DNA from 3 places in the Hoeflea prorocentri genome. Region 2 is predicted to be linked to each of the others. Evidence: riboswitches for the same ligand, from Rfam matches in the RefSeq annotation. Region 2 holds a riboswitch; each other region holds the start of a gene.
What was found. A riboswitch is a leader RNA that binds a small molecule or an ion and turns the genes downstream of it on or off. The one in region 2 is predicted to bind thiamine pyrophosphate.
Positions count from the first base shown of each region.

Region 1: another riboswitch for thiamine pyrophosphate. It lies ahead of thiB (thiamine ABC transporter substrate binding subunit); the one in region 2 lies ahead of thiC (phosphomethylpyrimidine synthase ThiC).
Region 3: another riboswitch for thiamine pyrophosphate. It lies ahead of thiD (bifunctional hydroxymethylpyrimidine kinase/phosphomethylpyrimidine kinase); the one in region 2 lies ahead of thiC (phosphomethylpyrimidine synthase ThiC).

Region 1 is NZ_JAPJZI010000002.1:189,290-196,533, reverse strand. Features, by position in the region: gene OQ273_RS22495 (vWA domain-containing protein) at 1-735, opposite strand, end outside; gene metA (homoserine O-acetyltransferase MetA) at 763-1,689, opposite strand; gene OQ273_RS22485 (AAA family ATPase) at 1,741-2,583, opposite strand; gene OQ273_RS22480 (ABC-F family ATP-binding cassette domain-containing protein) at 2,697-4,523, opposite strand; gene OQ273_RS22475 (thiamine diphosphokinase) at 4,527-5,180, opposite strand; TPP riboswitch at 5,245-5,354, shown strand; gene thiB (thiamine ABC transporter substrate binding subunit) at 5,390-6,406, shown strand; gene thiP (thiamine/thiamine pyrophosphate ABC transporter permease) at 6,414-7,244, shown strand, end outside.
Region 2 is NZ_JAPJZI010000001.1:2,223,886-2,231,129, reverse strand. Features, by position in the region: gene OQ273_RS10530 (DNA alkylation repair protein) at 60-1,190, opposite strand; gene OQ273_RS10525 (DUF2189 domain-containing protein) at 1,409-2,227, shown strand; gene deoD (purine-nucleoside phosphorylase) at 2,264-2,971, opposite strand; gene thiC (phosphomethylpyrimidine synthase ThiC) at 3,075-4,883, opposite strand; TPP riboswitch at 4,959-5,079, opposite strand; gene OQ273_RS10510 (tellurite resistance TerB family protein) at 5,219-5,950, opposite strand; gene OQ273_RS10505 (P-II family nitrogen regulator) at 6,084-6,407, opposite strand; gene OQ273_RS10500 (sodium-dependent bicarbonate transport family permease) at 6,410-7,244, opposite strand, start outside.
Region 3 is NZ_JAPJZI010000002.1:127,302-134,545, forward strand. Features, by position in the region: gene OQ273_RS22205 (Ldh family oxidoreductase) at 1-678, shown strand, start outside; gene thiD (bifunctional hydroxymethylpyrimidine kinase/phosphomethylpyrimidine kinase) at 675-1,517, opposite strand; TPP riboswitch at 1,513-1,602, opposite strand; gene OQ273_RS22215 (alpha-2-macroglobulin family protein) at 1,718-7,174, shown strand; gene pbpC (penicillin-binding protein 1C) at 7,174-7,244, shown strand, end outside.

The DNA.
Region 1 (7,244 bases), on a different contig from region 2:
CGATCCGCCGACATCAAAAAACATCAAAAGCTTGATCGCGTTGCGGCGTTCCGGCCGCGTTTGCACGTCAAGATATCCGTGCTCGGCCGTCGAGCGGATGGTGCCATCCAGATCGAATTCTTCATCAGCGCCGGCACGGATCCAGCGGCGCAGGCGTTTCAGCGCCACCTTGATGTTGCGCGTTCCAAGTTCCACCGAATCGTCGAAGTTCTTGAATTCCCGCTTGTCCCATACCTTGACCGCACGTTTGTTGCGGCTCCCGTCCTGCCCGATGCGGATGCCCTCAGGATTGTAGCCATACGCGCCGAAGGGAGAGGTTCCCGCCGTTCCGATCCATTTGCTTCCGCCCTGATGCCGACCCTTTTGTTCTTCCAGGCGTTTCTTCAGCGTTTCCATGAGCTTGTCGAAGCCGCCAAGGCTCTCGATCAACGCCTTTTCCTCTTCGCTCAGATGCTTTTCGGCAAGCCTTCTGAGCCATTCCTCCGGAAGTTCGACCGCCTGCGGCCCGGCTTCACCAGAGACCGCCTCAACACCGCGAAAGACATGTGAAAATACCCGGTCGAACCGATCGATGAAACGCTCGTCCTTGATCAGCGCCGAGCGGGCGAGGAAGTAAAACCCTTCGACATCATAATTGACGATGTGCGCATCCATGCCTTCCAGAAGCGTCAGGTATTCACGAAGCGAAACCGGGATCTTCGCGGCCTTCAGTTCAAGGAAGAATGGAATGAACATGCGCAGTCCTTTTCCGGTTGAGCGCCGCTAAGTCCGGCCCTCGCCGATCATCTCCATATCATAGGGCGTCGATTGGTAGAGCGTGTTGATCCAGTTGCCGAACAAAAGATGCGCATGGCTGCGCCAGCGGTTGAGCGGCTCCGCCTCCGGATTGTCATGCGGGAAATAGTTGTGCGGAATATGGATCGGCTTCCCCTGACTGACATCACGATGATACTCCTCGGCAAGCGAAACGGAATCATATTCGATATGATTGAATATGTAGAGACGGTTGCAGTGGGGCTCATGAACAAGACAGACACCCGTCTCATCCGACTTCATCAGCACCTCAAGTCCGGCTGACGGGTCGATATCCTCGTCGCGAACCTCGGTCCAGCGGGATACCGGAATCTGGAAGTCGTCGGAAAATCCGTTGAGATAGGGCGATGCCGGGTTCAGATTATGGTGCCGGTAGACGCCGAACGCCTTCTGATCGAGCGAGTATTTCGGAACGCCGTGGAAATGGTGGATCGCCGCCATCGCACCCCAGCACACATTCATGCTGGAATGCACATTGGTCACGGTCCAGTCGAGGATGCGGGTCATCTCGTCCCAATAGGCAACCTCCTCGAACTCCAGAAGTTCGATGGGCGCGCCGGTGATGATGAACCCGTCGAACTTGCGGTCGGCCACCTCTTCCCAGGTTTCGTAGAAGGCCAGCAAATGGTCTTCCGGCGTGTTTTTCGCCTTGTGCTTGCCGATGCGCACTAGCGACAGTTCCACCTGCAGCGGTGTCGCACCGACGAGCCGCGCGATTTGCAACTCGGTGCGGATCTTGTTTGGCATCAGATTGAGCAGGCCGATCTGCAGCGGTCGGATATCCTGACGAATGGCGGCCGTCTCCGCCATCACCGTAACACCCTCCGCCTCAAGCACTTTTCGCGCGGGAAGTTGGTCTGGAATCTTGATAGGCATGGAACTGTCGATCTTTGTCTTGAAAACGAAAGGGTGCGTTTACGTCTTCTACTAGGCGCCGTCGCGCCGCGACATGAACGCCAGGCGTTCAAACAGATGTACGTCCTGTTCGTTTTTCAAAAGCGCCCCGTGCAGCCGGGGCAGGGCGTTCTTGACGCTGCCGCGAAGATCGCCCGGCTCGATATCGTCGGAAACCAGCAGCCTGATCCAGTCGAGAGCCTCGGAGGTGGACGGCTTCTTCTTCAGCCCGGGCACATCGCGAACCTCGTAGAACTGGGAAAGGGCCGCGCTCACAAGCTCCTGCTTGATGCCCGGGTAATGTACGTCGACGATCTGCTGCAGCGTCTGCGCATCCGGAAACTTGATGTAATGGAAAAAACAACGGCGCAAAAATGCGTCCGGCAGTTCTTTCTCATTGTTTGACGTAATGATCACGACCGGCCGTTGCTTGGCACGAACCGTCTCGCCGGTCTCGTAGACAAAGAACTCCATCTTGTCGAGTTCCTGCAGAAGGTCGTTCGGGAACTCGATATCGGCCTTGTCGATTTCGTCGATCAGAAGCACGACCTTCTTGTCGGTCGCGAACGCGTCCCAAAGCTTGCCGCGCTTGATGTAGTTGCGCACATCATTGACCCGGTCGTCGCCGAGCTGACTGTCTCTCAGACGCGAGACCGCATCATATTCGTAAAGACCCTGCTGCGCCTTGGTCGTCGATTTGATGTGCCACTCGATCAGGTCGAGATCGAGGGCCGAAGCCACCTGCTTGGCCAGTTCGGTTTTGCCCGTGCCCGGCTCGCCCTTGACCAGCAGAGGCCGCTCAAGGGTAATGGCCGCGTTGACCGCAACCTTGAGGTCCTTCTCCGCAATATAGGCGCTTGTGCCTTCAAACCGCATGGTCTTCATCTCTCATCTGTTTTGCGCCGGGACATTAGGCATGTTTTACCCAAATGCAAACACTTGTCCGGTTTCAGCCGGCCGCCATGGCTCCGGAAAACGCAGAATCTGGATTAGGAAGCACCCTTTTCAAGCGTTTCGCGCAACATTTCGAGCTCCAGCCATTCCTCTTCCATGGCTGCAATGCCGTCCTGCAGTGCCGAAAGCTCTGCGGCAAAACGGTTGAACGCATCCGGATTGCGCGAGAACAGATCCGGGTCGGCCATGCCGGCCTCCAGTTCCTCAACACGCCCCTGCGCCTCCTCGATCTTTTGCGGAAGCGTTTCCAGCGCGAATTTCTGCTTGTAGGAGAGCTTGGCTTTCTTGTCCGCGCTCCGCTCAGGCTTCGGCCCTTGCACAGATCCTCCCCCCTTCGCCCTGGCCTTTGGGGCGGCTTCATCCGCGCCGCGCTGGGCCAGCATATCGCTGTAACCGCCCGCATAGATGATCCACTGCCCATCGGGCGTGGCCGGATTGCGCGGTGCAATGACGGAGGTCACGGTGCGATCGAGAAAATCACGGTCATGGCTTACCAGAATGACGGTGCCGGAAAAGGACGAGACGATTTCCTGCAGCAGATCGAGCGTCTCCATGTCGAGATCGTTGGTCGGCTCGTCCAGAACAATGAAATTGCTGGGTTTTGCAAGATTGCGCGCCAGGATCAGGCGCGCCCTTTCGCCGCCGGAAAGCTCACGGATTGGCGTGCGCGCCTGTTCGGGCTGAAACAGGAAATCCTTCATATAGCCGGTGACATGACGCTGGCGCCCATCGACTTCCAGTGAGTTGCCACGACCCCCGGTCAGGAAATGCTCCAGCGTTTCGTTCGGGTCCAGCTCGGTGCGTTTTTGATCAAGTGTGGAGATTTCGAGATTGGCACCGAGCCGCATATGACCGCTGTCGGGTGCAAGCCCACCGGTCAAAAGCTTCAGGAGCGTCGTTTTTCCCGCCCCGTTTGGTCCCACGAGGCCGATACGGTCGCCCCGGGCAATGCGGATGGAAAAGTCGGTGACAATCTCCCGTCCGCCGAACGCCTTGCCGATGCCTTCGGCCTCGACAACCAGCTTTCCGGATTCTCGCGCCGCCGCCGCACTCGCATCGATGCCACCCACCGGACCACGGTGCGCACGCAGACGGGAACGCATATCCTTCAATTCGGAAAGACGCCTGACATTGCGCTTGCGTCGCGCCGTCACACCGTAACGCAGCCAGTGTTCCTCCCGCACGATCGCACGGCCAAGCTTGTGCTGATCCCGCTCCTCTTCCTCCAGCACCTGGTCGCGCCAGGCCTCAAAGGCGCCAAATCCTTCGTCGAGACGGCGGGTTTGACCCCGGTCCAGCCAAACGGTTGCGCGGGACACATTTTCAAGGAACCGCCGGTCGTGGGAGATCAATACCAATGCGCTGCGGCTTCGCTTCAACTCTCCCTCGAGCCATTCGATCGCCGGAAGGTCGAGATGATTGGTCGGCTCATCCAGCAAGAGAATATCCGGCTCGGGAGCGAGCACCCGGGCAAGAGCGGCACGGCGCGCCTCGCCGCCGGAAAGCCTTTGAGGATCTTCATCGCCGGAGAGCCCGAGATGTTCCAGCAGATAGCTGACACGATGCGGATCGTCACCTGGCCCAAGGCCGGCTTCGGCATAGTCTCGCACGCTCTTGAACACGTCAAAATCCGGCGCCTGTTCCAGATAGCGGACCGTTGCGGAAGGATGCCTGAACACCTCGCCCGATTGCGGCTCGACCATGCCGGCGGCAATCTTCATTAATGTCGACTTGCCCGATCCGTTGCGGCCGACAAGGCAAATACGATCTCCGGGAAGAATCTGCAGATTCGCGCCGGCCAGCAGCGGCGTACCGCCGAAGGTCAGCTCAATCCCGTCGAGTTTGAGGATCGGCGGCGCCATGCTTCAGGTGCCTGACAGATCGAATGGCCGGGCAAGCAGCAGTGCAGTGCCCGAGCCAAGGCGAACCGATACCGGCCCCTCGGTAACATTGGAGATCGTGCGCGAAGATCCGAACGGCAGATGGAACTCTTTCAGCGGATAGCGCACCCCCTCTACATCAAGTGAAGAGACATCGGAAAAGTTGAGGATCGAGAACATCGAGGCTGGCGGCAGGTCGATTGTCTGGCTGCCCGGACCAAGCGTCCAACCTTCTTCAACGCCGGATGTCAGCAGCACATCGGTGCCTTCCGATTTCAACCGGCAGGCCAGAGCCATATGGAAGAAGGCATGATCGCTGCGCTCACCGCCGAGCGCGCCGGCCAGAATGATCCTGTTGGCGCCGAGCGCGAGTGCCTCGTCAACGGCGATTTCGCCGTCGGTGGCATTCTTTTCCGCCGGAAAGTCCTTTCGCGGCGTTCCAGGCCAGTTTTGCTGCAGGGATGCGGGCGAGGAATCAAAATCACCGACCCACAATTCCGGTTGCACTGAAAGGTCGTGGGCATGAAACATGCCGCCATCGGCGGCGATCACCCGTGCGCCGTCAATCTGGCCGCGCAGACGCGCCGTCTTCTCAAGGCTGCCGCCCAGCAGGATCAAAAATGTCGTCTTCTGCGTCATTGACCGATGCACATAGCAGCTTTTGCCGCACTTGCCAGCGCCGATAAGCCGGACTATGACGGTTCTTGCTCTAACGGGGTGCCGACCGCGGCTGCGGTTTGCTGAGAGGCTGAAAGCCAACCCGAAGAACCTGATCCGGCTTGTACCGGCGGAGGGATTAGACGCATCAAAGCGCCTTTTTCCCGCAAACACAGATGAAGGAGGCGCATATGCCCGTAAAGACCCGTATTTTGTCCGCAGCCTTGTCACTCGCGGCCGGCCTGGTCCTCGCACCAGCGGCCATGGCGAACGACCGCGAATTGACCGTCTACACTTATGACAGTTTCGTTGCCGAATGGGGACCGGGGCCGGTGGTCAAGAAGGCCTTTGAAGAAAACTGCAACTGCACACTCAACTGGGTCGGCATTGCCGACGGCGTTGCCCTGCTCAACCGGCTCAAGCTTGAAGGCGAAGGCACAAAAGCCGACATCGTGCTCGGCCTCGATACCAACCTTGTCACCGAAGCCAAGGAAACCGGCCTCTTCGAGCCCAGCGGTATCGATCAATCGAATGTCGATGTGCCGGGCAGCTGGTCCGACGATGTCTTTGTTCCCTATGACTTCGGTTATTTTGCCGTCGTCTACGATACCGAAGCGATCGAAACGCCGCCCGCAAGCCTGAAGGCGCTTGTCGAAGGCGATCCGGCGCTCAAGATCGCCATCCAGGACCCGCGCACCTCGACACCGGGGCTCGGCCTGCTTTTGTGGATGAAATCGGTCTATGGAGACGACGCGCCCAAGGCGTGGGAGACATTCAAAGACCGTGTTTTGACGGTTACGCCGGGCTGGTCGGAAGCCTATGGCCTCTTCACCAACGGCGAAGTGCCGATGGTCCTGTCCTATACGACGTCGCCCGCCTACCACATGATCGCGGAGGAAAGCGACCGCTATCAGGCGGCCCGTTTCAACGAGGGGCACTACATGCAGATCGAGGTGGCCGGTCTGGTCAAATCGTCACAGCAAAAAGACCTGGCCCGTGAATTCCTTGCATTCATGACCGGACCCGGTTTCCAGAACGCCATTCCGACAACCAACTGGATGTATCCGGCAGGCAAACTGTCCGAGCCTCTTCCCGCTGCATTTGAGGAACTGGTGAAGCCGGGAAAGACGCTGCTCTTTTCTTCCGAGGAAGTCTCGCAAAACCGCAAGGCCTGGGTCGATGAATGGCTCGCCGTCATGAGCGACTGACCGAACCATGCTGGGCAGGCGGCAAACGGTCACCGGGATAGGCGCAGGCATATTCGTGCTTTGCGTCATGGCCGGAGTGATCGGCGCCGCCGTACTGGCTCTTATGGGCGCTGCCGCGACCTTCGAAACCACGGGCAGCGCCCTGTTTAGCAGCTATATCTGGAAGGTCACCCAATTCACGCTTCTTCAGGCATGCCTGTCGACTGTGCTGTCCGTCGGCCTGGCAATCCCGCTGGCCCGCGCCCTTGCCCGCCGACAAAGCTTTCCCGGTCGCCGCTGGCTGGTGCGTCTGCTGGCCGTGCCAATCGGCCTTCCACCCATCGTTGCGGCACTTGGCATCATCGAGATCTGGGGCCGGCAGGGCATTATCAACTCGGCGCTGCTGTCTGCCGGCATGTCCGAGCCGGTATCGATCTACGGGCTAGCCGGCATATTGATTGCCCATGTCTTTTTCAACATGCCGCTCGCAACACGCCTGCTTCTTGCCCAGCTCGACCGTGTGCCGCCGGAATACTGGCGCAATGCCAGCCAGCTTGGCCTTGGTTCCTGGACGGTTTTTCGGCTGATAGAGTGGCCTTTCATGCGCAGCAACCTTGCGCCGGTTTGCGGCCTTATCTTCATGCTTTGTGTCACCAGCTTTACCTTGGTGCTGCTGCTCGGCGGCGGACCGGCCGCCACCACCATCGAAGTGGCGATCTATCAGGCGCTGCGGTTTGATTTCGATCCGCAACGCGCCGTCGCACTCGCGCTCATCCAGCTCACCCTGACTTCGGTTTTGTTGGCAATGCTCGCATTGATGGGCGGCTCCCCGAGCGAAGGCGGAACCTCCGGTCAGGCG
Region 2 (7,244 bases):
CTGCAAGACTCTGGCAAGACGTTCGACACTTCCGGTCGATGCCGGCGTGCCGGGTGGGCTCACATCTTCAAGGTGAATTCCCGCCGGCCGAGGCTTTGGCCATTGGCCTGAATTTCAATGGCATGTGTACCGCCATAATAGGCCCGTGTGGTGATGGGGCGAAAGGCATGGCTCCTTTCCAGCCTCACAGTCTCCTGGGGTGTGAACCGCACGGATTTCCACTTGAACACCTTGGGGGATGTGGTTCCGTTCGCCTTTTGATGATGCACGACATAGTCGATGATCACGTCCTGCGGTTTTTTCGCCGTGGCGCGAATGTCTGCCGAAAACCCGATCGCATCGCCGAACTGGACGATATCACGATCAAGCGTGAAGCGTTCAAGCGACAGGGCGGGAGGGCGGTAACCAAGCGCCTTCAGTGTTGGCCGGTGACCCGCCTTGATCAGGCTCCGGCATGCATGTCTGACCAGTCTCTTGCGGTTCGCGGATGGCCGGTCTTTCAGCCACGAGCGGGCAGTAGCGGCAACAAGATCCGGGTGGTCCTTGGAGATGTCATTGAGATTATTGGCAACGGACCGGCGCACATAGTCCGACGGATCATCTTTCAGCGTTTCAAGAATAGGCAGGAGCGGCGAGGGGTCTTTCACGAAGGCATTGAGCCGCATGCCCCATGGCAGGCGCGGGCGGATGCCTTCGCTGGCCAGCCGCCGGACATGGTAGTTGCTGTCCTCCGACCAGTTCCGTATATGGCCGAGCGCCCGCTCAGGCTCGCTTGCCAGGAAGGGTCTGACTGCAAACTCCGCACTCATCCGTTTGGTCATCTCGCGCAGGACATCCATACTGTAATCAAAGTCGTGAAGTCCGGCGCTGGCGACATAGTCGCACATCGGCATGATTGCCCAGCCGCGTATGCCTTGATCATCCATTCCCAGTTCTGACAGATCAACATCGTCTTGCGGGTGAAGTGCGCTGGTCAGGATGGTGCAAGCCTGCCTGAAATCATCGGGAAGACAATCCTCCAACGCTGCAAGAATGTGCGCCGAGCGCTGCTTGAATTCCAGCTCTTCAAGGCCGTTTACGGCCTGGTCCGCAAAGCGCTCGGCGTTAAAGCCCGCATGCCGCTTGGCCAGGTGTTTGCCCATCGTCATGATCAGGTCGGCGTTAAAGAGGTTTTTGATCGGTTCGGCCATTGCAAAGCACTCCATAGATGATGCAGCGGAGTAAATCATAAGGCTCCTGACAACTTTCTGTCAGGAGTTCCGGGGCGCGCTTCCCGACATCGTGATGCGACAATCGGGCACAGGCCGATATATTGAATAGCAAGCCGGTTGCCGCGCGTGACCGCCCTTTGCGCCTGACTGTGACGCCGCGCCGCAACCATCCGGAATCCGATCGAGGAGGAATGGTTATGGGAAATGCGCAGACGCTTACGGATGCGGACACTACGATAGACCATCCGCAAATTCGCAAGATCAGCTATGCCGATGTCATCGATGCGCTTTGGCTTGGCCTGGAGGATTTCAGGCAAAAGCCGTCGCATTACGTTTTTATGTGCCTGATTTATCCCGTCGTCGGTATCGTCATTTTGACCTGGGCATCCGGGGGTAATGCCCTGCAACTCGTCTATCCGATGATGGCGGGTTTTGCCCTTCTGGGGCCGTTTGCGGCCATCGGGCTCTATGAGATAAGCCGGCGGCGTGAGTTGGACATGGACGCATCATGGCGTCATGCGTTTGAGGTGCTGCGTGCGCCCTCGCTGCGATCCATTCTGGCTGTCGGCGGCATGCTGGTGGTCCTGTTCGTCGTTTGGATGTATGCCGCGCAGGCCATCTATCAGAGTATCTTCGGGGCGACGGCCCCGGCGTCCGCGGCTGCCTTTTTGGGTGATGTGCTGACGACGCCCCAGGGATGGGCGCTGATCCTTGTCGGAAATGCTGCCGGCTTCGTCTTCGCGGTGATCGCCTTGTGTATCAGCGTGGTTGCCTTTCCACTGCTTCTGGACCGCAATATCGGAGCGCACGTGGCGGTTGAGACGTCGATGCGTGCGGTTGCCGCCAATCCCTTGCCGATGATTCTGTGGGGGCTGATCGTGGCGGTTGCCCTTTTGATCGCCTCGATACTGTTTCTCATCGGCCTTGCGATCGTAATGCCAATTCTCGGCCACGCGACCTGGCACCTTTACAGAAGGGTCGTGGAGCCCGCCGCCGGACAAGAGCGCGCGGCCTGACGCAAGTCGGGTAGAACCGGTTGCAGTTCGGTCGGACTAGCGCGTTCCGACGGTCAACGCCATTTCAACCATGGAATCGAGCGTTGATTGACGGTCCTCCGGAGTTATTTCCTCACCAGTCACGAGGCAGTCCGACACGGTGCATATCGCAAGGGCGCGCGCCTTGAAGCGCGCCGCCAGCGTGTAGATCGTGTAGGCCTCCATCTCCACCGCCAGCACATTGTGCGCGGCAACCGTTTCAAAGACCTTTTTCGGATCGCCGCCATAAAACATGTCGGAAGACAGAAGGCCGCCGACATGGGATTCCAGCATTTGACCCGTTGCGTATTCATCTGCCGCTCTCAGCAGTTCAAAATCAGCAAAGGGGGCGTAGGTGAATGGGGCAAAGGTGGGCTTATACATCGCGCTATCGGTGGACACGGCCGCTCCAAGGACAATATCCCGCACCTTTACGCGCGTTGAAAGACCTCCGCAGGTGCCCACCCTGATCAATGTCTTCGCACCGTAAACGTCAAGGAGTTCGTGGACATAGATGCCGGTCGAAGGTTGCCCCATGCCGGTTGCCTGAACGCTGACCGGAACGCCTTGCCATTTCCCGGTAAAGCCCAGGCAGTTGCGCACGCCATTGACCTGGCGCGGGCCTTCCAGGAAGTTTTCGGCAATCCATTTGGCACGCAGCGGATCGCCCGGCAAAAGGATCACCTCGGCGTAGTCGCCTTTCTCGGCTTCATTGTGCGGTGTCATCTCGTACTCCCCTCAAAATCCCGCCCGGAAGAACGGGTGCAGGACGGCTCGAAATCTAGTTGAACCGCCCTGCGTCCGCAAGTTGGGCCGACGTGCGCGAAGTCTACGTTTCGGCGGCTTCGTCGCGCTTCATGTAGAGGTCGCCGCCGTCTCGATACTTGGCGGCCATCGCGGCCATGCCCTCCTTCTGCGCTTCGCTGCGGATGTCGTGAGAAATGCGCATGGAGCAGAATTTGGGACCGCACATCGAACAGAAATGCGCCACCTTGTGCGCCTCTTTCGGCAGGGTCTGGTCGTGAAAATCACGTGCCGTTTCCGGGTCGAGCGCCAGGTTGAACTGATCTTCCCAGCGGAATTCGAACCGTGCGCGCGACAGTGCATCGTCCCGTACCTGCGCGGCGGGATGCCCCTTGGCAAGATCGGCGGCGTGCGCGGCGATCTTGTATGTGATGACGCCGGTCTTCACGTCGTCGCGGTCCGGCAGGCCGAGATGTTCCTTCGGCGTCACATAACAAAGCATTGCCGTGCCGAACCATCCGATCATCGCGGCCCCGATACCGGACGTGATGTGGTCATAGCCGGGGGCGATATCCGTCGTCAGCGGCCCGAGTGTATAGAACGGTGCTTCTCCGCAGGTCTCCAATTGCTTGTCCATATTGGCCTTGATCTTATGCATCGGGACGTGGCCCGGACCCTCGATCATCACCTGGCAGTCCTTGTCCCAGGCAATACGGGTCAGTTCACCCAATGTCTCCAATTCGGCAAACTGTGCCGCATCATTGGCATCTGCGATCGAGCCTGGACGCAGCCCGTCGCCAAGCGAAAACGAGACGTCATAGGCACGGCAGATGTCGCAGATGTCCTCGAAGTGTTCGTAGAGGAAGCTTTCCTGGTGGTGATGCAGGCACCATTTGGCCATGATCGAGCCGCCGCGGGAGACAATGCCCGTGGTGCGCTCCGCAGTCAGCGGGACGTAGTGCAGGCGCACGCCCGCGTGGATGGTGAAGTAATCCACCCCCTGTTCCGCCTGTTCGATCAGCGTGTCGCGAAATACCTCCCAGTTCAGGTCCTCGGCTATGCCATTGACCTTCTCCAGGGCCTGATAGATTGGAACGCTCCCGATCGGGACAGGCGAATTGCGGATAATCCATTCGCGTATGTTGTGGATGTTGCGGCCGGTGGACAGATCCATGACCGTGTCAGCGCCCCAGCGTATCGCCCAAACCATCTTGTCGACCTCGTCGGCCATCGACGAGGTGACGGCTGAGTTGCCGATATTGGCGTTGATCTTGACCAGGAAATTGCGACCGATGATCATCGGTTCGCTTTCCGGGTGATTGATGTTGGCCGGTATGATGGCGCGGCCCCGGGCCACCTCGTTGCGCACGAATTCCGGTGTGACATGGTCGGGTATGGCGGCGCCGTGGCTGTTGCCATCCCGCGCGATCCCGCGCCGCAATTCGTCGCGGCCAAGGTTCTCCCTTATTGCGATGAACTCCATTTCCGGTGTGATGACGCCGGCGCGCGCATAGGCAAGTTGGGTGACGGCACGTCCGTCAACGGCCCGCAAGGGGGAGTGGCGGACGGGAAATTCCGGTGTCAGCCGGTCGCCGGAAACAAAGCCATTGTCTTCCGGCTTCGTGTTCCGTCCATGATAGCTTTCAACATCCGCGCGCGCCTTGATCCATGTCTCGCGAAGGCGCGGCAGCCCGGCGCCGATGTCAGTTTCGATGTTGCCGTCCGTGTAGGGACCTGAACTGTCATAGACTCTGACCGGGGGCTCGCCAGCGGTCGGGTGCAGTGCGATCTCGCGGAGCGGAACGCGGATTTGCTCATGTAACGTACCGGCGGAATAGATCTTGCGCGAGGCGGGCAGCGGCCCGTGTGTGATATTGGGTGTTTCGGCGTTCATTTGAATCTCCCGTGGTTGGGGATCCAAGTTTCGGCACGGCAATGGGATACGAAAGAACACATTCGGCCTGAAACGGCCTATGCGGCTGTACCATCCCTACGCCAGCGTTAACTGGATCAGGTTCTACGGGTCGCCGCGCTGCGCTGACGCGCTATCGGCCTCTCAGCTCCTTGTCGGAGCTCCCCGGGTTTCACGCCTGCCATTAAGACGGGGCATTTACGATTCTGTCAAGACGGGTTTGTTGCGGTCAAAAAAGTAGGCGACCGGCCGGAGCCGGTCGCCATGAGCGCCATTCCTATCAAAGGCGATTCGATGTCGGAATGCGCTCGACCGGATCAGGCTGCCTCGTGGGCCGGGCGCGACAACTGCTCTTCAAGATGCAGGACAAGGTCGCGCGGCAGCGCCAGTGCTTTGACAAGCGCCTGCAGATAACTCAGATCGTCTGGATTGTCGGTATCCAGTACCATTCTCGAAACGAGATAAATCTCGCTGGCCTGTCCCAGCCCGTTTGCATAGCCGGCAATGGTGTCCACGTCCGGCGGTTCGCTCAACGTATCGAAGATCAGCATATTTGACTGCTCATCGAGCTGCATTGTTGCAATGGCATCCTTGATCGTCTTGCGTTCATCCGCGTCGATATGGCCGTCCGCGTTTGCGGCGGTAATGATGGCTTTGACCAGCGCGAACTGGAACGGCGTGCCGTCCGCTCCCGTCGACGTTTCCGGATCGAATTGGGACAGCGAACGTTTGTCCGCAATCGGTGCTGCTGGCGCGGGTGCGCCGGCCTGCGACGAACGCGTTTTATCCTGCCAGTTGCTGAAGGCCCGGAAGGTGATCGCCGCCAGAGCTGCGCCACCGCCGATCGCGGCGGCTCCGCCGGCATATTTTGCGGCTTTCTTGCGCATCTTCTTGTTTCCGGCAAGCAGCCCGATGAGGCCGCCGGCTGCCAAGCCGCCGCCAAGCCCTGCCGGGTTGAGAAGCTGTGCGACCGGGCTTGCTGACGTGTCGGCTTTTTCGCCGGACTGGCCACCGCCCAGAAACTGGCCGAGAAGTTGGTTGATGGTCATGGCATCGGGTCTCCGGTTTCCTCGCATCTACGAATGAAACCATGAGGTGATGTCGGCGACGGCGGAATTCCAATCGAAACTGATGCGCGGACCAATCGAAAGCCTCTATTGCTGATCCCGCAGCGATAGCCGACTATCCGGCCTGATCTTTTTGGGCGCGGACCAGATCCACATCGCTCACCGTCACCAGAAGGCCGTATTCGTCGATCAGCGGCTCCAAAGCCTGAAGCAGATGGTCCGTGGTTGCATCGTCAAGGATCGTCGTAAAGACGACCTTGCTTCCTGCGCCACCGGTGACCTGATCATCAAACCATCGTCCGCGCGAGCCTTCCCCACCTTGCGTGCGTTGGACCGTATATCCGTCAGCCTCCACACCCTCGGCCACTTCGCGCAAGCGCCGCAGGAGAGGGGTATCGACGAGGATCTCAATTTTTTTACGGGGAGATTTCGTTACCATAATCAGACCATCAGTTTTGCGAGCTGCGTGTAAAGTGGAATGCCGATCGTGATGTTAAACGGAAACGTCACGGCGAGCGACAGCGAAAGATAAAGGCCGGCATCCGCTTTTGGCAGGGCAAGCCGCATTGCCGCAGGCACCGCGATGTATGAGGCACTGGCGGCAAGGATCGCGAGCGCGGTGGTTGTGCCCACGTCGAGGCCGATCATGGCGCCGACGATACAGCCGATGGTTCCGTTGACGATGGGGAATATGATGGCAAGCAGGACAAGGCGGGCCGTCAGGCTGCGCGCATGGCTGATTCTGCGCGCCGCAATCAGTCCCATATCGAGAAGGAACAGGCACAGGAGACCGTTGAAGCCGGTTTCGAAAACCGGAGCGATGGGTTCGAAACCCTCCTTGCCGATGACGAGGCCGATGATGAAGCTGCCGGTCAAAAGGACCACCGACCCGTTCAGCAGCGTCTCGCGCATAAGTTCCTGTCCGGACTGCATTTTCATGCCGTTTCCACCTCGGGCCAGAAACAGTCCGACGATGATAGCAGGTGTCTCCATGAGCGCCAGCACCGCAATCATGTAGCCTGCTGGCGGCATGCCGCTGTCGGTCAGAATCTGGTTGCCGGCTATGAAGGTGACGACACTGACGGAGCCGTAATGCGCCGCGACTGCGGCGGCATTGGTGGAATCAAGGCGGCCGAACGAGCGAAGCACCGCGAAGGCGCCGACGGGTATGAGACAACTGAGCACCAGGCCTGCCGTGGCGGCAAGCAGCAGGTCGATGGTGAATCCATTGCCTGCGACGAGGATGCCGCCCTTCAATCCGATGGCGCACATCAGG
Region 3 (7,244 bases), on a different contig from region 2:
ATGTGCGCCGTGCTGCAGAACAACGCGACGACGTGCGGTTCGCTCGGCACCTATGCATTGCGGCTTTCGAATGCCGGTCTGGTCTGTCTTGCCGCCACCAACGGACCGCCGCTGCTCGCCGGGTCCGGCTCGACCAAGCCGGTCTTTTGCACCAATCCGATGGCGTTTTCGACACCACAGGCTGACGGGCCGCCTTTGTTAATCGATCAATCCTCCAGCGCCACGGCCTATGTTAATATTCGCGAGGCTGCCGAACGGGGCGAGGCAATCCCCGCCGGCTGGGCTCTCGACAGGGACGGCAAGCCGACGACGGACCCTAAGGCTGCGCTTATGGGCACGCTGCTTTCCTATGGTGGTTCGCGGGGCGCGAATATGGCGCTGATGGTAGAGGTTCTGGCGGCAGGTCTGACCGGCGCCAACTGGTCGCTCGATGCGCCGTCCGTGTTTGAAGGTGATCAGTGCCCGGCATCGGGCCTGTTTGTTCTTGCGATTGATCCGGCCGTAATCGATCCGGATTTTCCCAAGCGGATGAGCGTGCAGATCCAGCGCCTCGGGAAGGATTACGGCGTTCATATACCGGGCCTCGCCAAGGCTGAAAACAGGGCACACACGCTCTGCGGCGGAATTGAAGTCGATGACCGCGCGATCGAGCGCCTTCGTGCGCTTACGGCAGATTAGGCATCTTCAGTGCTTGCGGCGTCATGCGTGTCTCCTGACTGTCGCTGCCGCCAACCGTGACAAACCGGGCCATGGCCTCGGCCGACGGATAGCATATGGCCGTGCATGATTGCGCCGCGAAGATAGTCCCGGGCCGCGCCCACGGCTTCCGACAGGGCTGTCTTGACCGGAAGCTGCGTTGCAATTGCGGACGACAGGGTGCAGCCGGTTCCGTGGGTGTTTGGCGTGGCGATCCGTGCGTCTTCGAACCAGGAAAGACCTTCCGAGCCGGCGAGAACATCGCTGCAGATGTTTCCCTTGAGATGGCCGCCTTTCAGCAACACCGCGTTTGGCCCGAGTTTCAAAAGCCGTTTTGCCGCTTGCTCCATGTCGTTCCGGTCTCGCGGCGCGATGCGGTTCAAAAGTTCTCCGGCCTCCGGGATATTCGGCGTCAGAATGTCTGCCTTCGGCAAAAGCTCTGTTTTCATTGCGTCGATGGCGTCAGGGGCAATCAATCTCGCACCGCTTGTGGCGACACAAACAGGATCAAGGACAACCGGCACGCCGGTCAGGTGGTCGAGACATCCGGCGACCGCGCGGATGATGTCGGCTTTTGCCAGCATGCCGATCTTGATCGCGTCGATACGGATATCCTTGAGGATGGTCATGATTTGCTGTTCGACGAAAGCGGCGGGAACCTCGTGAATGCCGGAAACGCCCTTTGTGTTCTGGGCCGTGAGCGCCGTGATGACGGCCATGCCGTAGCCGCCATTGGCCTGAATTGTCTTCAGGTCGGCCTGGATGCCGGCGCCGCCGGACGGATCGGAGCCGGCAATAGCCAGAATATTCGCAACAGTCATGGGCGGTTCAACTCCCTTCGCCGGCATTATCCGAAGCAGGTTCAACGGGTTTGATCTCAGCCTTGCGGCACCCCGGTTCCATTTCAATCCACCCTGCCGCGGCCGCGATGTCAAGGAAGAAGGGCTTTCTTCGTTCGCCTGTCTTGAAATCTTCGCAGTTTCCTGCGTTGGTTGCAGAACATCCTTGATGGGAGAGTGAGATGTTCAAGCGCCTTGGAACCATTGCCGTTCTTATTGCCGGCATCGCGGTCGCGGGAACCGCGCTGGCGTCGGATACACGCCGGATCGAGACGGTCGATAATGCCGACTATTACGGGTTCGATTTGCGGGCCGAAAAGGATGTGACGCTGGATGAGTGCAAATCCATCTGTCTTTCCGACGGCGATTGCCGTGCTTTCACTTTCAACACCAAGGCGCAGTGGTGTTTCCTGAAATCCGATTTCAATCGGCTTGAGCCCTTTGAAGGCGCAGTCGCGGGCAAGGTTGTCACAGGGACCGACGGCGCTGACCTTGGCGCGCCTTCCGATCTTTCTTTCCTTGGCCGGGGCCTTTACACGGAAGCGTCTCAGAAGAAATCGGAGCTGACGGCGCGGCGCGACGGGGAAACCGGTCTGGCGGCCACTGTTGCGGCGGGTCGGAACGCGCTTGCAGCCGGCGATCCGGCTTTCGCGGTTGATGCGTTTGGCCGCGCGATAGGCATCGATCCGGGCGATGTCGATCTCTGGCTGAACCTTTCCCACGCGGCGCTCAATACGCTCTATGCCGGCAGTCAGAATGACTATTCCATGCAGCGCACCGCATCGTCAGCGGCGCTGAATGCCTATGAGCTGTCGCGCACGGCGCCGCAGCGGGCTCAGGCGCTTGATCTGCTCGCCAAGGCGCTTGAGGTTCGGCAGCAGTTCCGGCCCGCGCTTGAGGCCTACAAGGAGAGCCTTGCGCTGGTGGATTCGCCGCGTGTGCGGGCTGATTTTCAGGACCTGCGTTCGAGAAAGGGCTTCCGCGTCGTTGAGCATACGGTTGATGCCGATAGCGCCACAGCGCGGCTTTGCGTGCGCTTTTCCGACCCCTTGATGCCGACCGGCGTCGACTACGCGTCCTATGTGAGCATTGATGGACGTGCGGCCGGTGACGTGACGGCCAAGGGTCAGGAAATCTGCGCCGGCGGCCTCGAACACGGCAAAACCTACCGGCTGACCCTGCGGTCCGGACTGCCGGCGGAAATCGGCGAGATTCTCGAGGCGCCGGTGACCATCAGCGCCTATGTGCGCGACCGCTCGCCGAGCGTGCGGTTTGATGGCGACCGGTTCGTTCTTCCGGGCGCCGGGCGCAAGGGGGTTCCGGTGGTCAGCATCAATGCGGACGCGGTGGAGCTTGAACTTTACCGCATCGGTGACCGCTCGCTTGCGCCCGTCATGGCCAAGTCACGGTTCCTGCGCCAACTCGACGCCTATGACGAGGACACGATCCGCGACGAACTCGGAGAGAAGGTCTGGCAGGGCACGCTGGAGACCGGAAACGAACTTAACCGCGAAACGATAACGAGCTTCCCGGTCGACGAGGCGCTGCCGGAGCGTAAGCCGGGTGTCTACGTGATAACGGCGCGTGTCGCGGGTGAACGTCTCGATAATTGGCAAAGCCGCGCCACCCAATGGCTGGTGGTGTCCGATATCGGCCTTTCGACCTTTTCCGGAAGTGACGGACTGCATGTCTTTGCCCGCTCGCTCGACACGGCGAAACCACGCGCGAATGCGGAACTGACGCTTCTGGCGCGCAACAACGAGATATTGGGGCAGGCTACAACGGACAGTGACGGGCGGGCGCATTTTGCCGCCGGTCTCATGCGCGGCAAGGCGGGGTTGGAGCCGGCTGTCGTGACCGTTACCGGCGAGGATGGCGACTTTGTCTTCCTCGACCTTTCGCGTGCCGGGTTTGACCTGTCCGACCGCGGAGTCTCGGGACGCGCCGCGCCCGGGCCGCTGGATGTCTATGCATGGCTGGATCGCGGCATTTACCGCGCCGGCGAGACGGTGCACCTGTCGGCGCTGTTGCGCGATGATGCGGCGCTCGCGGTCGCTAACCTGCCGCTGACCTTCACCGTCGTGCGGCCTGACGGCAAGGAGGACCGGCGCAGTGTGCGAACCGGCGGCCCGGCGGGCGGCTATCAGCTCGATCTCGATTTGCCGGCCAATGCCATGCAGGGCGCCTGGACCATCCGCTCCGTTGCGGGGAACGGCGGCGCGGCGCTGAGCGAAACGCGGTTTCTGGTTGAGGATTTCCGGCCTGACCGGATCGCTGTCGATCTTGTGCTGCCCAAGGCTCCGCTGGCGGTCGGTGGAACCGAGCAGGCGGAAATCGATGGCCGTTTCCTCTACGGTGCGCCGGCAGCCGGATTGTCCGCCGATGCGGAGCTGAAACTGAAATCGGTGCGCACCCGGCCTTCTTTCCCGGGCTATGTGTTCGGTCTCGCGGATGAAGCGGCGGTGGAGAGCCAACTCGACATTGCGAGCGTTCCGCTGCTCAATGCACAAGGCAAGAGCACGGTTGATCTCTCCCTACGCACCTTGCCGGCGACAACCCATCCACTGGAAGCCGACCTGACGGTGCGGCTACGCGAGGGTGGCGGCCGGGCGGTTGAGAAAACCGGTACGATGCGTGTCAGGCCCGAAGGCCTGATGATCGGTATCAGGCCGGGTTTTGAAGGCGGTCAGGTAGGTGAGAACGCCACGGCCCGCTTCCAGGTGATTGCCGCCGGCGCCGACGGCAAGGCGGTTGCCGGTACCGACCTCAAATGGTCACTGCTGCAGATCGAGCGGGATTATCAGTGGTACCGTGAAGGCAATAGCTGGCGCTATGAGCCGGTCGAGTATACGAAACAGATTCGCGACGGTGTTGTCTCCTCAACCCCCGAAACGCCGGGCGAAATCGACGTGACTGTCGATTGGGGCCGCTACAGGCTGATTGTCGAGACGGACAGTCCGGGTGGACCGGCTTCCAGCATCGAGTTCGATTCCGGATGGCACGTGAGCACGGCCTCGACCGAGTCGCCCGACGGGCTTGAGATTGCCCTTGACCGGCAGAGCTATAGCGCCGGTGAGACGGCCAGGCTGAAAATCACGCCGCGCTTTGCCGGTGAAGCCCTGATTGCGGTTTCAAACGAGCGGCTGCATGAGGTGTTCAACGTGACCGTTCCAGGCGAAGGAACGGTGCTTGATATTCCGGTCAAGGATGGCTGGGGGGCAGGCGCCTATGTGACGGCGACACTGATCATGCCCGGCGACCGGGCCGAAAGCCGGCTTCCGGCGCGCGCTGTCGGGGTGAAATGGCTGGCGGTTGATCCGGGTGACCGCGCCCTTGCTGTTTCTCTTCAGGTGCCCGACAAAATTCAACCGAACACGCGGCTCGATATTCCGATCACTGTCTCCGGAGCAGGCAAGACGGCGCGCATCACGCTGGCGGCTGTGGATGTCGGCATTCTTAATCTCACAGCCTACCGCGCGCCTGACCCTCAGGACTGGTATTTCGGCCAGCGGCGTATGGGTGTCGAACTGCGTGATCTCTATGGCCGGCTGATCGATGGATCGCAGGGCGTCACCGGGCGCTTGCGAACCGGCGGAGACGGCCCGGGCATGGCGATCAAGGGCAGCCCGCCGCGCGAAAAGCTGGTGGCCCTTTTCTCAGGCATCGTCGAAACCGATGCCGATGGAAAGGCGACGGTTTCCTTCGATATCCCTCAGTTCAACGGCACGCTGAAACTGATGGCAGTTGCCTGGACTGATGAGGGCGTCGGGCAGGCGCAAAAGGATCTGATCGTGCGCGATCCGGTGGTCGTGACAGCCAGCCTGCCGCAGTTTCTGGCTCCCGGCGACGTTTCGCTTCTGCGTTTTGATATTGCCAATACCGACGGGCCGGATGGTGCCTATGCCGTCACGCTCGATACCGGAGAGGCGCTATCGGTTTCGTCACCGGACCTGCCCGCCACCATCAATCTGACAAAGGGTGCGAAGACGGCTTTGACCGTCGGCGTCCAGGCCGGGCAACCGACGCAGGCGGAGGTCGCCTTGCGCCTTGTCGGGCCGGACGGCACGACGGTCGAAAACCGGCAGAGCGTTGATGTCCGGCCGGCGACGCTTCCGGTCACGACACGGCTCGAACTGCCGCTGGCCGCGAATGGCGGGTCGGCTGTGGTCGATGCGGAACTGCTTGCCGCCAACTATCTGGACGGCGCCAGCGTGACGGTCGGCGTTTCGAAGTCGGATTTCGATGTCCCCGGACTTTTGATGTCGCTCGACCGCTATCCCTATGGCTGCGCAGAACAGACGACAAGCCGGGCCTTGCCGTTGCTTTATCTCAGCGAACTCGATGCACCGGCATCGCTTATCGGCGAGACAGGTCTGCGCGGTAAAATCGAGGCCTCCATCGCCCGTGTCCTGTCCTATCAGTCGGCAGCCGGCAGTTTCGGACTGTGGGGGCCGGGAGGCGGCGACCTGTGGCTCGATGCCTATGTCACAGACTTTCTGACCCGTGCGCGCGAACGCGAATATGCGGTTCCGCAGCAATCGATGCGTGTCGCGCTCGATAATCTGCAGAGCGTGCTCTCATACACAAACAGCGTTGCCGACGATGGCGACGGCATTGCCTATGCGCTCTACGTTCTGGCACGCAACAAGCGGGCCTCGGCGGGTGATCTGCGTTACTATGCCGATGCCCAGCTCGATGCGTTCCGCACGCCGATGGCGCGTGCCCAGATCGCGGCGGCGCTGGCGCTCTATGGCGATGTGGAACGGGCTCAGCGGGCCTTCGCATCCGCTTATCAACTTGCCGATGGCAGTGCAGCCGCGGATTTACGGCGTACCGATTACGGCTCGCCCCTGCGTGACGATGCGGCGCTGCTTGCGCTGGCCGGTGAAAGCCGTCCGGCCTCGCCTCTCTTTGGCGATATGGTGCGGCTTGTTTCAAGCCGGCAGATGCAAAGCCCGGCGCGCACCACGCAGGAACAGGCCTGGATGCTGCTCGCAGCCCGGGCGGTGCAGGATCAGGAAAACACGCTTCGCCTGGAGCTGAATGGCGAGACCATTGACGGTGCACTCAGCCGCTCGGTCAGCGGTGCGTCTCTTACATCCGATCCGCTTCGCCTGCGCAATAATGGGTCCGAAGCACTGACGGCGATCGTTACGACGGTGGCGGCACCGGTTCAGCCGCCCGAGGCCGGCGGAAAGGGTTTTGCCATCTCCCGTGCCTACTACGATATGAGCGGCAACGAGATATCGATCGACACTGTTGACCAGAACACCCGCTTTGTTGTGGTGCTGACGGTGCAACAGACAACCGACCTGCCGGCACAGATCGTCATCACCGATCTTTTGCCGGCCGGTGTCGAGATCGACAATCCGCGCATTGTCCAAAGTGCGGCGCTTTCGGCCTTTTCCTGGCTGGGCGACACGGCACCTGCCCACACGGAATTCCATAGTGACCGGTTTGCAGCGGCCTTTAAGACCAGCGGGTCGAACCGAGATCCCATGCGGGTTGCCTATGTGGCGCGGGCGGCGATCCCCGGAACCTATGCGCTTCCGGCAGCGCAGGTGGAAGATATGTACCGGCCTGAATTTGCCGCCCGCACGGGCGCACGTTTCATGACCGTGCGCGGCGCAAACCAGTAATGGGTCGCTGGCGCATATTCGGCTTTGCGGCAGGCGGTTTTGCTTGCCTGCTAATGCTTGCCATTGCGCT